DNA from 4 places in the Shinella sp. HY16 genome. Region 2 is predicted to be linked to each of the others. Evidence: predicted binding sites of a transcription regulator. Region 2 holds the regulator's gene; each other region holds the start of a gene.

Region 1 (2,201 bases), 1.8 Mb from region 2:
ATTGGCGGGGAACCTGCGTTGGAACGCCCTCCGCTCTATCATGCCGATGTACGTACGCCAATGCGCTATTTCTGCCCACCGGCGGGAATGCCGAACTTGTGAAACCGGACACAGGCGCAGCGCGATCCGCCAGCTTCCGCCCCATGCTTTTGCATCCCGGATGCACGCAAGTTGCCGCAGGGCAGTTCCGCTTTTCTTCGAATCGCGGAAACGCTCTATCTCGTTTTTACGCAAAACCACTACGCGCTTCCGCTGGAATTTCTCTAAGCGGCCTCCGGCTCCCGGGTCTCGATCGCCAGCATCCGGTGCGAGACCGGAAGGACTTCGGCGGGGCTTGAGGCGAGCTTCTGCCAGGTGATCAGTTCCATCTCCCCGTCATGGTGTTCGGCAATCGCCGTGCAGCTCTCCACCCAGTCGCCGCTGTTGATATAGCGGATGCCGTCGATCTCGGTGATGACGGCGTGGTGGATATGGCCGCAGATCACACCGTCGGCATCGTGGCGCCGCGCCTCCTCGACGACCACCTTCTGGAACTCGCCGATGAAGTTCACCGCCGTCTTGACCTGCTGCTTGGCCCAGGAAGAGAACGACCAGTACGGCAGGCCGAGCCGGCGGCGGATGGCGGCGAAGACCACGTTGATGGCGATGGCCGCGTCATAGGCCCAGTCGCCGAGATAGGCGACGACGCGGGCATGGCGCACGACGACGTCGAACTCATCGCCATGCAGCACGAGATAGCGCTTGCCGTCGGCCGCCTCGTGGATGATGCGGTCGGCCACTTCCACGCCGCCGAAATGGGTGCCGGGGAAATCGCGCAGGAATTCGTCGTGGTTGCCGGGAATGTAGATGATGCGTGTGCCCTTGCGCGCCTTGCGCAACAGCTTCTGCGTGACATCGTTGAAGGCCTGCGGCCAATACCAGTTGCGCTTCAGGCGCCAGCCGTCGACGATGTCGCCGACGAGCACGATCGTCTCCGCTTCATGATGCCGCAGGAAGTCGATCAGGAAGTCCGCCTTGGCCGCCTTCGATCCCAGATGCACGTCCGAGATGAACAGCGTGCGGAAGTGGCGGACAGTGGGGTCGGCAAGGGTCGCAGTCATGCGTTCTTCTCCGGGTGGCCAGCCGCCGCGGTGGTCGTCGGGAGGGGCGGCTTTCAACCCGTTGAAAACCAGACTCCTGTTTCAGATTGATGACACACCTATGCCTTTTTCGGCGGCAAATAGGCATTGCACAGGCCGCTGATTGCGGCTTTATGGAAGACTCGGAAAACTTCACGTCGCGGCGGTTTCGCAGAGCCAAGAGCCGCAACGAAAACAGCATATGGCAGGGAGCATCATGAGCACGGGTGACAAATCGCGGACGCAGGACGGTCCGGCAAGCGGCGACATCGACCAGCAGGCCCTCTTCTTCCACCGCCACCCCCGCCCCGGCAAGCTCGAGATCAACCCGACCAAGCCGCTCGGCAACCAGCGCGATCTGGCGCTTGCCTATTCGCCGGGGGTCGCCGCGCCCTGCCTTGCCATCCGTGACGACCCCAACACGGCCGCCGACTACACGGCGCGCGCCAACCTCGTCGCCGTCGTCTCGAACGGCACGGCCGTGCTCGGCCTCGGCAATATCGGTCCGCTCGCCTCCAAGCCCGTGATGGAAGGCAAGGCGGTGCTCTTCAAGAAGTTCGCCGGCATCGACGTCTTCGACATCGAGATCGACGCGCCGACCGTCGACGAGATGGTCAATGTCGTCTCGGCGCTGGAGCCGACCTTCGGCGGCATCAACCTCGAAGACATCAAGGCGCCGGAATGTTTCGAGGTGGAGCGCCAGCTGCGCGAGAAGATGGATATCCCCGTCTTCCACGACGACCAGCACGGCACTGCCATCATCGTCGCTGCAGCGGTCCTCAACGGCCTGGAGCTCGCCGGCAAGGCGTTGTCGGACGCCAAGATCGTTGCTTCGGGCGCCGGCGCGGCCGCGCTTGCCTGCCTCAACCAGCTCGTTTCCCTCGGCGCGAAGGTCGAGAACATCTGGGTGCATGACATCGAGGGCCTGGTCTACAAGGGCCGCGAAGCCCTGATGGACCAGTGGAAGAGCATCTATGCGCAGGAGACCGACAAGCGCCAGCTCTCCGAGACCATCGACGGTGCGGACGTCTTCCTCGGCCTGTCGGCCGCCGGCGTGCTGAAGCCGGAGCTGCTTGCGCGCAT
Region 2 (2,201 bases):
GTCAACAAAATCGCACCCGAAATGGCGCTGAACATCCCGCAAGGTGAGGATTCGCGACGCGCATGGAAGGTGTCTCTATCGAGTCACACCCGACCAGCAAGTTGGGGAAAACTCCGAAATCGATTCGCCCGGATTCCGGCGACTCTTGTCACAGAGTCCACCGGTCTCTAGGTTAAAGACCAATTACTAGACTGCATGCGGCGGAACTAGTCAGCAAGAGAGTTAGGGCGTTCAGGTTCCGGACCCGTCCGGAGCACGACGAGGGATTCCCGCATCCTGAACGCCGAGCGGAGACAAAAACATGAACTGGACAGACGAGCGCGTCGAGAAACTCAAGAAGCTCTGGAGCGAGGGCCTGAGCGCGAGCCAGATCGCGGCGCAGCTCGGCGGCGTCAGCCGCAATGCCGTCATCGGCAAGGTGCACCGGCTGAATCTGCCCGGTCGCGCCAAGGCCGGCGGCACCCAGACCGCGACACGCGCCAAGCGTCCGGCTCCGGCGACGCCGCGTCCGTCGAACTTCGCTGCCCGTCCCGTCGCCGCCCGCCCGGTCGCCCGTCCGGCCGGCAACGCCATTGTCAAGGAAGAGATCGACGCCGATTTCGAAATGCAGGCCGAGACCCTTCCGGTTCCGGCCAACCGCAACAACGTGGTCGTACCGATGTCGCGTCGTCTCGAGCTGACCCAGCTCACCGAGCGCACCTGCAAGTGGCCGATCGGAGACCCGCTCAACGACGACTTCCACTTCTGCGGCAACGAGTCCCCCGACAATTCGCCCTACTGCACCTACCACCAGCGCCTCGCCTACCAGCCCTCGGCCGAGCGCCGCCGGATGCGATAACATCTACCACGGCAGAAAATGCGATGCGGACCCGAAAGGGTCCGTTTTCGTTTGAGATGGTGGTGCCTCTACTATTCCCCCAAAACGCAAACAGGCCCCTGAGGGCCCATTTCCGTCCTTGGGAGGAATTCCGTTCGCTCAGGTTTCCAGCGAATAGCCGGCGCCGCGGACCGTGCGGATGACGTCCTGCATGTTGGCGAAGTTGAGCGCCTTCCGCAGACGCCCGACATGCACGTCGACGGTGCGCTCGTCGACATAAATGTCATGGCCCCAGACCCCGTCGAGAAGTTGCGAGCGCGAGAAGACGCGGCCGGGCGAGGTCATCAGGAACTCCAGAAGGCGGAACTCCGTCGGGCCAAGGCGGACCTCGCGGGTGCGACGATGGACGCGGTGCGTCTCGCGGTCGAGCTCGATGTCGCCGCAGCGCAGCACCGTCGAGACAACCTCGGGCTTGGCACGGCGCAGCATCGCCCGCACGCGGGCAACCAGTTCCGGCGTCGAGAAGGGCTTGACGACATAGTCGTCCGCACCGGTGGCAAGCCCGCGCACGCGCTCGCTCTCCTCGCCGCGCGCCGTCAGCATGATGATCGGCAGACGTTCGGTTTCCGGGCGCTGGCGCAGGCGTCGGCACAGCTCGATGCCGGAAACGCCCGGAAGCATCCAGTCGAGGATGAGGAGATCCGGCATGCGCTCCTGCAAGCGCATCTCGGCCTCGTCACCGTTCAGGATCGTATCGACCTCGAAACCTTCCGCTTCCAGATTGTAACGGAGGAGAACGCTCAGGGCCTCCTCGTCTTCCACGACGGCAATTCTGGGCACCATGGAGTTGAACCTTGCTCTTTACTCGGACGCGTCGGCGACATCGGCCGCGACGACGGAGGTCGAGGTATCGTCCTTCGGACGCTCACCTTCCGGCTGCGAGCCTGTTGCCATGTAGTAGATGGTTTCGGCGATGTTGGTCGCGTGGTCGCCGATGCGCTCGATGTTCTTGGCGCAGAACAGGAGATGCGTGCAGGGCGTGATGTTGCGCGGGTCTTCCATCATGTAGGTCAGGAGTTCGCGGAACAGCGAGGTATAGATCGCATCGATCTCGTCGTCGCGCTCGCGGATCGCCTTGGCCTTCTCGATCGAGCGGGTGGCATAGACGTCGAGCACTTCCTTGAGCTGCATCAGCGCGAGCTCGGCGAGATGCTCCAAGCCGCGGGCCAGCTTGCGGGGCATGCCCGAGCTCTGGACGGCGATGACGCGCTTGGCGGTGTTCTTTCCGAGATCGCCGACGCGCTCCAGTTCGGCCGCGATACGGATCGCGCCCATGATTTCGCGCAGGTCCGCCGCCATCGGCTGGCGCTTGGCGATGGTGACG
Region 3 (2,201 bases), on a different contig from region 2:
GAGGACGATTGTTTTTGATGACAGTGGCGGCGTTCTCGTCCGGTAGCAACGCGACGCGCAATGTCTCTGGATTTGAGCCAGCATGCGCCAACGAACTCCAGCCAAGAACGGCGAGGAATGCGAGGGACAGAAGCTTCTTCATAATGCGGCCTCCATGGCAGCTAAAGGTTGATCATACTCGTAGTTGGACAAATCTTGTGTTGTGGTCGGATTTCTTGGGGCGCTGCGGTAGATCGACGCACACATTTGATCGGTCAGTTCGTCGACAGCGGCGTCCGCAACCACTTCCCCGTCGCGCATAGCAATGACCCGGTCGCCGAACCGGCGAGCTAGATCGATCTGATGAAGGCTGATCACAGCAGTGATGCCGTCGGCTGTGCATATTTCGCGAAGCTGCGACAGGACCTCGACAGCCGTTTCAGGGTCCAGACTTGCAACGGGCTCATCTGCAAGGACCAGTTGGGGCTTCTGGACCAGCGCGCGCGCAATGCCCACCCGTTGCTGCTGACCGCCGGATAGTTGATCCGCCCTGACGAGAGCCTTATCAAGAAGGCCTACGCGTTCAAGGCATTCCAACCCCAGCCTTCGATCCGAACGCGGCATAGGGAACAACGTACGCCAGCCAGAGTGGTAGCCCAGGCGGCCCGTCATGACGTTGTCGAGCGCGCTCAAGCGCCCTATGAGTTGGTGCTGCTGGAATATCATCCCAGTTCGCCTTCGGTGAATGCGAAGCTTAGTTTCCGCATCCAGAGCACCAATATCGTTAGAAGTGATCGAACCAGACGTCGGCGCAACCAAGCCGTTGAGTGTCCGGATGAGGGTAGATTTGCCTGCGCCGGATCTACCGAGGAGCACGACGAACTGACCCTGGTTGAACGTCAATGTCGTTGTCTTCAAAGCTTGGGTGCCGTTGGCATAGGTCACGGCAACTCCGTTCAGAGCCAGCATCACAATAATCCTGATCGTTAGTGGTGCATCGATTGAATATTTGCATCACTATGGGCGACATATGACGTCCGTTTATCAGGCTCGTGAAACTTCAATGACAGCACTTAAACTCAGCTCTACCTCCTCGCGTAGCTGCGATGGAGAAATTTCACCCAGAGCCGCCTGATCATGACGGCCCGGTCCCAATTCTACACCACCTTGACGGATGCTATCCCATATTCGGCCAGATAAACCGGCCCTTCTCCAGCCGCCGGGTAAAAAGGCAGGCGCCCAGACCATCATGCCAGATGATCTTCAAAATATCCGATCTGCGGCCCCTGAAGACGAAGAGATGCCCTGACAACGGATCATGCTGCAGAACCTCCTGCACCCGAAGCGCCAAGGAGGGAAAGCCACAGCGCATGTCCGTATATCCGCGCCTTCCTGGCGGGCACCCTTGATCCCGAATATTCCCGTCAGCTGACCGAGCAACTACGACAGGCAGGCGTCCCGGTTTGACCATGCCGTCGCTGGCAATTAATCTGAGCACGTGGCGGATGTTTGCAAGCAGACCCGGATGTTTGCGAGCACATTGGCAAAGAGCGTGAGCACGACGCCCGCTCCATTGTCAGATAATTCGAGCAGAAAATGCCGATGTTTGCGAGCAGAGGCGCTTATGTTGGCAAGCCGCTACAAGTATCGACTGATCTCGGTGCTGGTGCTGATGGCACCTACCGCATGGGCTGCGGACAATCCGATGTGGCGTAGCGGCTTCACCTGGTCCTGCACTTATTCCTCGGTCATCCGATGCGAACGGGCAACCGATTGCGAGTCGAGCGGGGAGGGCGGCAAGATCGAAATGGCATATCGCGAGAATCTACTGATTGACGCCGAGGGAAAGCCCCATCCGATCAAGCGCCACTACGTCCAGACTGTCGCCGGCAGTCCGATCGGCAGTGAGGTGAAAATCGAACTCGATACAAACGAGGTGATCTGGCTTTCCCCTGCCGACCCGGCGGGGACATTTTCGGACAACTGGATCGGCGTGATGCTCTCACCAAAGTCTGGCGTGATCATGCAGGAACTTAGGCCACTGATCTGCAAGCCGACCAAATAGAGCGGGGTTCGATCATCCTTCAGAGGCTTTTCCAGTAAAGGTCGGAATAGCCGAAGTCGCCATCCTGATATGCGGGTCCGAATGCGATAGGAAGCACGTGAACGCATGATCAAAGAAGATTGTGCATCCCATTTCCTAAAGAGCAACTTTAAATTGA
Region 4 (2,201 bases), 980 kb from region 2:
CGCCCCGTCCTGCCCGGCATGGGTGAGGTGTTCTGCGAAGGCAGGATCGTGCATCGCGGCCGTACCATTGCGACATCCGAAGCCTGGCTGCGCGACGGAAACGGCAAGCTGCTCGCCCATGGCACTGAAACCTGCGCCATCTTCCCGATCGAAAACCTGATGCGTTAGTGTCTCCAGCTGAAGCGGCGCCGGATGCGGCGGCCAGAAGGCATATGGGGCAATTCCACTGAACCGGGGGCTGCGAAGTTGCTCCAGACAGGCCGCAGGCATCGGTCCTGCTGCCGATGGCTCAATGGCCGTTACAGGTCGAAAGCACTTCCCAGTGCGCGTGCAGCGCTGCGAAATCGCCGCCGGCTTCGATGATCTCGACGATATGGCTGAACCGGTCGCGGGCGCCCGTTTTTTCGCCGGCCAGCTGGAGGCGGGCCGTGCCGGCCGCAGGATCCCCGGTCACATCCGCAATTCCGTCGAGGCGGGTGGCGCGCAGGAGGGCGGCGGCGCGGCGTGTTTCGCTCTGCACGTTGATCGGTGTGGCATAGCCATAAGCGGTGGTCAGCGGGCTCTTTCCGGCAGCGACCGGCATCCATGTCAGCGTGCCGTTTTCCATCACCAGCGGCGCCGCGTCGAAGGTGACCGGCATCCAGTCCTCTTCCGCGTCGGCGGAAAAATGCGCGACATGGAGCGTGCCGTCGTCGAGGAGGTCCGGGCCGTCGGCGCGGCTACCGGACTGCCAGGTGCGGTTTGTGACGAACTTGTAGAGATGCCCGGATTCGCCGACATCGCCGCAATAGACGACCACGCGGCCATCCCGGTTGACGAGGCAGGCGAGGGCGCCATGCCGCAAGCGGCCGAGGGCGGGCCGTTTTTTCGGGGCGGCGTCCGGATTCCGCGGATCGACCTCGACGACCCAGCCCGCAGGGGCGCCGGATCCCTCATCGAAGCAACGGGCGTCGCCATGAAAATCCGCCTCTGCCATCAGCCGCGTGCCCCAGGGGGTAAGGCAGCCGGCGGTGGCGATGCGCTGGCTTGAAGCCAAGCGGAGCGCGGCGGGGGCCAGGCGTTTTGCCGGGGCCTCGCCGGCGGCTGGCGTTATAGGCTGCCCGTCCGTGCGGGCGGCGGTGCATCGACCGAGAAGATTGCCGAGGCTGCGAACGATGGCATGCGCATAGCCGTCCCGGGGCTGCCGGCCCGCCTGCGTGGCGGTGGCATTGCGAAGGGTCTGGGTCATGGCGGGCTCCGGTTGCTCCTGGAAATAGGTCATTGTGCCCGCCTTGCATGAAAACCATGCGACAACCCGAAGAGAATACCGGCTTCAAACGTAACCCCGTTTAGTCTTTGGAAAAAACCGGGTAGTCTCCGCGCCCGGACAATGCCCGCCTTGGAGTCGCAATGCTCGAAATCCTCTCCCTGGTCGCGATCGGCCTGGCGCTCTATACCCTCAATGCATCGCGAAACAGCGCGCAGAAACTCGGCGAGGAGGTGATGCGGCTGAAGCGCGAAGTCGAGGCGCTGAAGGCCGGAGATTTGACGGCGCCAGTGGAGACGGTGGCTGTGGAAGCGACCGAGGCCATCTCCGAAGAGGCGGCCGAGGAGCCGGTGCCGGCCGATTTCGCAAGCCCCTGGGCTGCGTCGCAGGCGGCGGGGATGGACGAGGCCGAGAAGGGCCGGGCGATCTTTGGCGGCACGCCCGCCGGTCCCGCCGAAACGGTTGCTGCGAGCGAGGGGCTGGACGAAGCCGTTGCGGCGGCCTCTGCCACTCCCGCGGCCGCGGCAAAGCCGAAGGAAAGCTTCGAAAGCCGCATCGGCGCGCGCTGGGCCGTCTGGGTGGGCGGCATCGCGCTCGCGCTCGGCGGCATCTTCATGGTCAAGTATTCCATCGAGGCAGGGCTGCTCAGCCCGGCGGTGCGGCTGTCGCTGGCCGCCGTCTTCGGCCTCGTGCTCATGGCCGTCGGCGAGTTCGTGCGCCGCCGCACGCTGCCGGTCATCGCGAATGCCTTCCAGAACGCGATGATCCCCGGCGTGCTGACCGCTGCCGGCGCCATAACACTGTTTGCCGTCACCTATGTTTCCTACGAGTTCTACGGCTATTTCGGCCCGCTGACGGCCTTCGTGCTGCTCGCCGCCGTGGCCTTCGCGACGATCGGCCTGTCGCTCCTGCACGGGCAGGCGCTGGCCGGCCTCGGCCTGCTGGCCTCTCTCGT

What was found. Region 2 encodes PhoB, which activates phosphate uptake and scavenging genes when phosphate is short. Its sites were predicted from a motif close to TGTCATNNANCTGTCAT; they were not measured.
Region 1: a site for PhoB is predicted at 1,179-1,195, ahead of K0P03_RS09670 (UDP-2,3-diacylglucosamine diphosphatase). Genes of this name have one in related genera too.
Region 3: a site for PhoB is predicted at 1,032-1,048, ahead of phnC (phosphonate ABC transporter ATP-binding protein). Genes of this name have one in related genera too.
Region 4: a site for PhoB is predicted at 1,276-1,292, ahead of K0P03_RS05410 (PhoX family protein). Genes of this name have one in related genera too.

What each region holds. Positions count from the first base shown of each region.
Region 1 is NZ_JAHYXL010000001.1:1,908,066-1,910,266, forward strand. It holds gene K0P03_RS09665 (MFS transporter) at 1-2, opposite strand, end outside; gene K0P03_RS09670 (UDP-2,3-diacylglucosamine diphosphatase) at 264-1,100, opposite strand; gene K0P03_RS09675 (NADP-dependent malic enzyme) at 1,336-2,201, shown strand, end outside.
Region 2 is NZ_JAHYXL010000001.1:110,473-112,673, reverse strand. It holds gene K0P03_RS00540 (GcrA family cell cycle regulator) at 302-838, shown strand; gene phoB (phosphate regulon transcriptional regulator PhoB) at 977-1,660, opposite strand; gene phoU (phosphate signaling complex protein PhoU) at 1,679-2,201, opposite strand, start outside.
Region 3 is NZ_JAHYXL010000008.1:103,580-105,780, reverse strand. It holds gene phnD (phosphate/phosphite/phosphonate ABC transporter substrate-binding protein) at 1-142, opposite strand, end outside; gene phnC (phosphonate ABC transporter ATP-binding protein) at 139-948, opposite strand; gene tnpB (IS66 family insertion sequence element accessory protein TnpB) at 1,157-1,351, opposite strand; gene K0P03_RS34030 (hypothetical protein) at 1,604-2,044, shown strand.
Region 4 is NZ_JAHYXL010000001.1:1,093,882-1,096,082, forward strand. It holds gene K0P03_RS05405 (PaaI family thioesterase) at 1-168, shown strand, start outside; gene K0P03_RS05410 (PhoX family protein) at 290-1,228, opposite strand; gene K0P03_RS05415 (DUF2339 domain-containing protein) at 1,390-2,201, shown strand, end outside.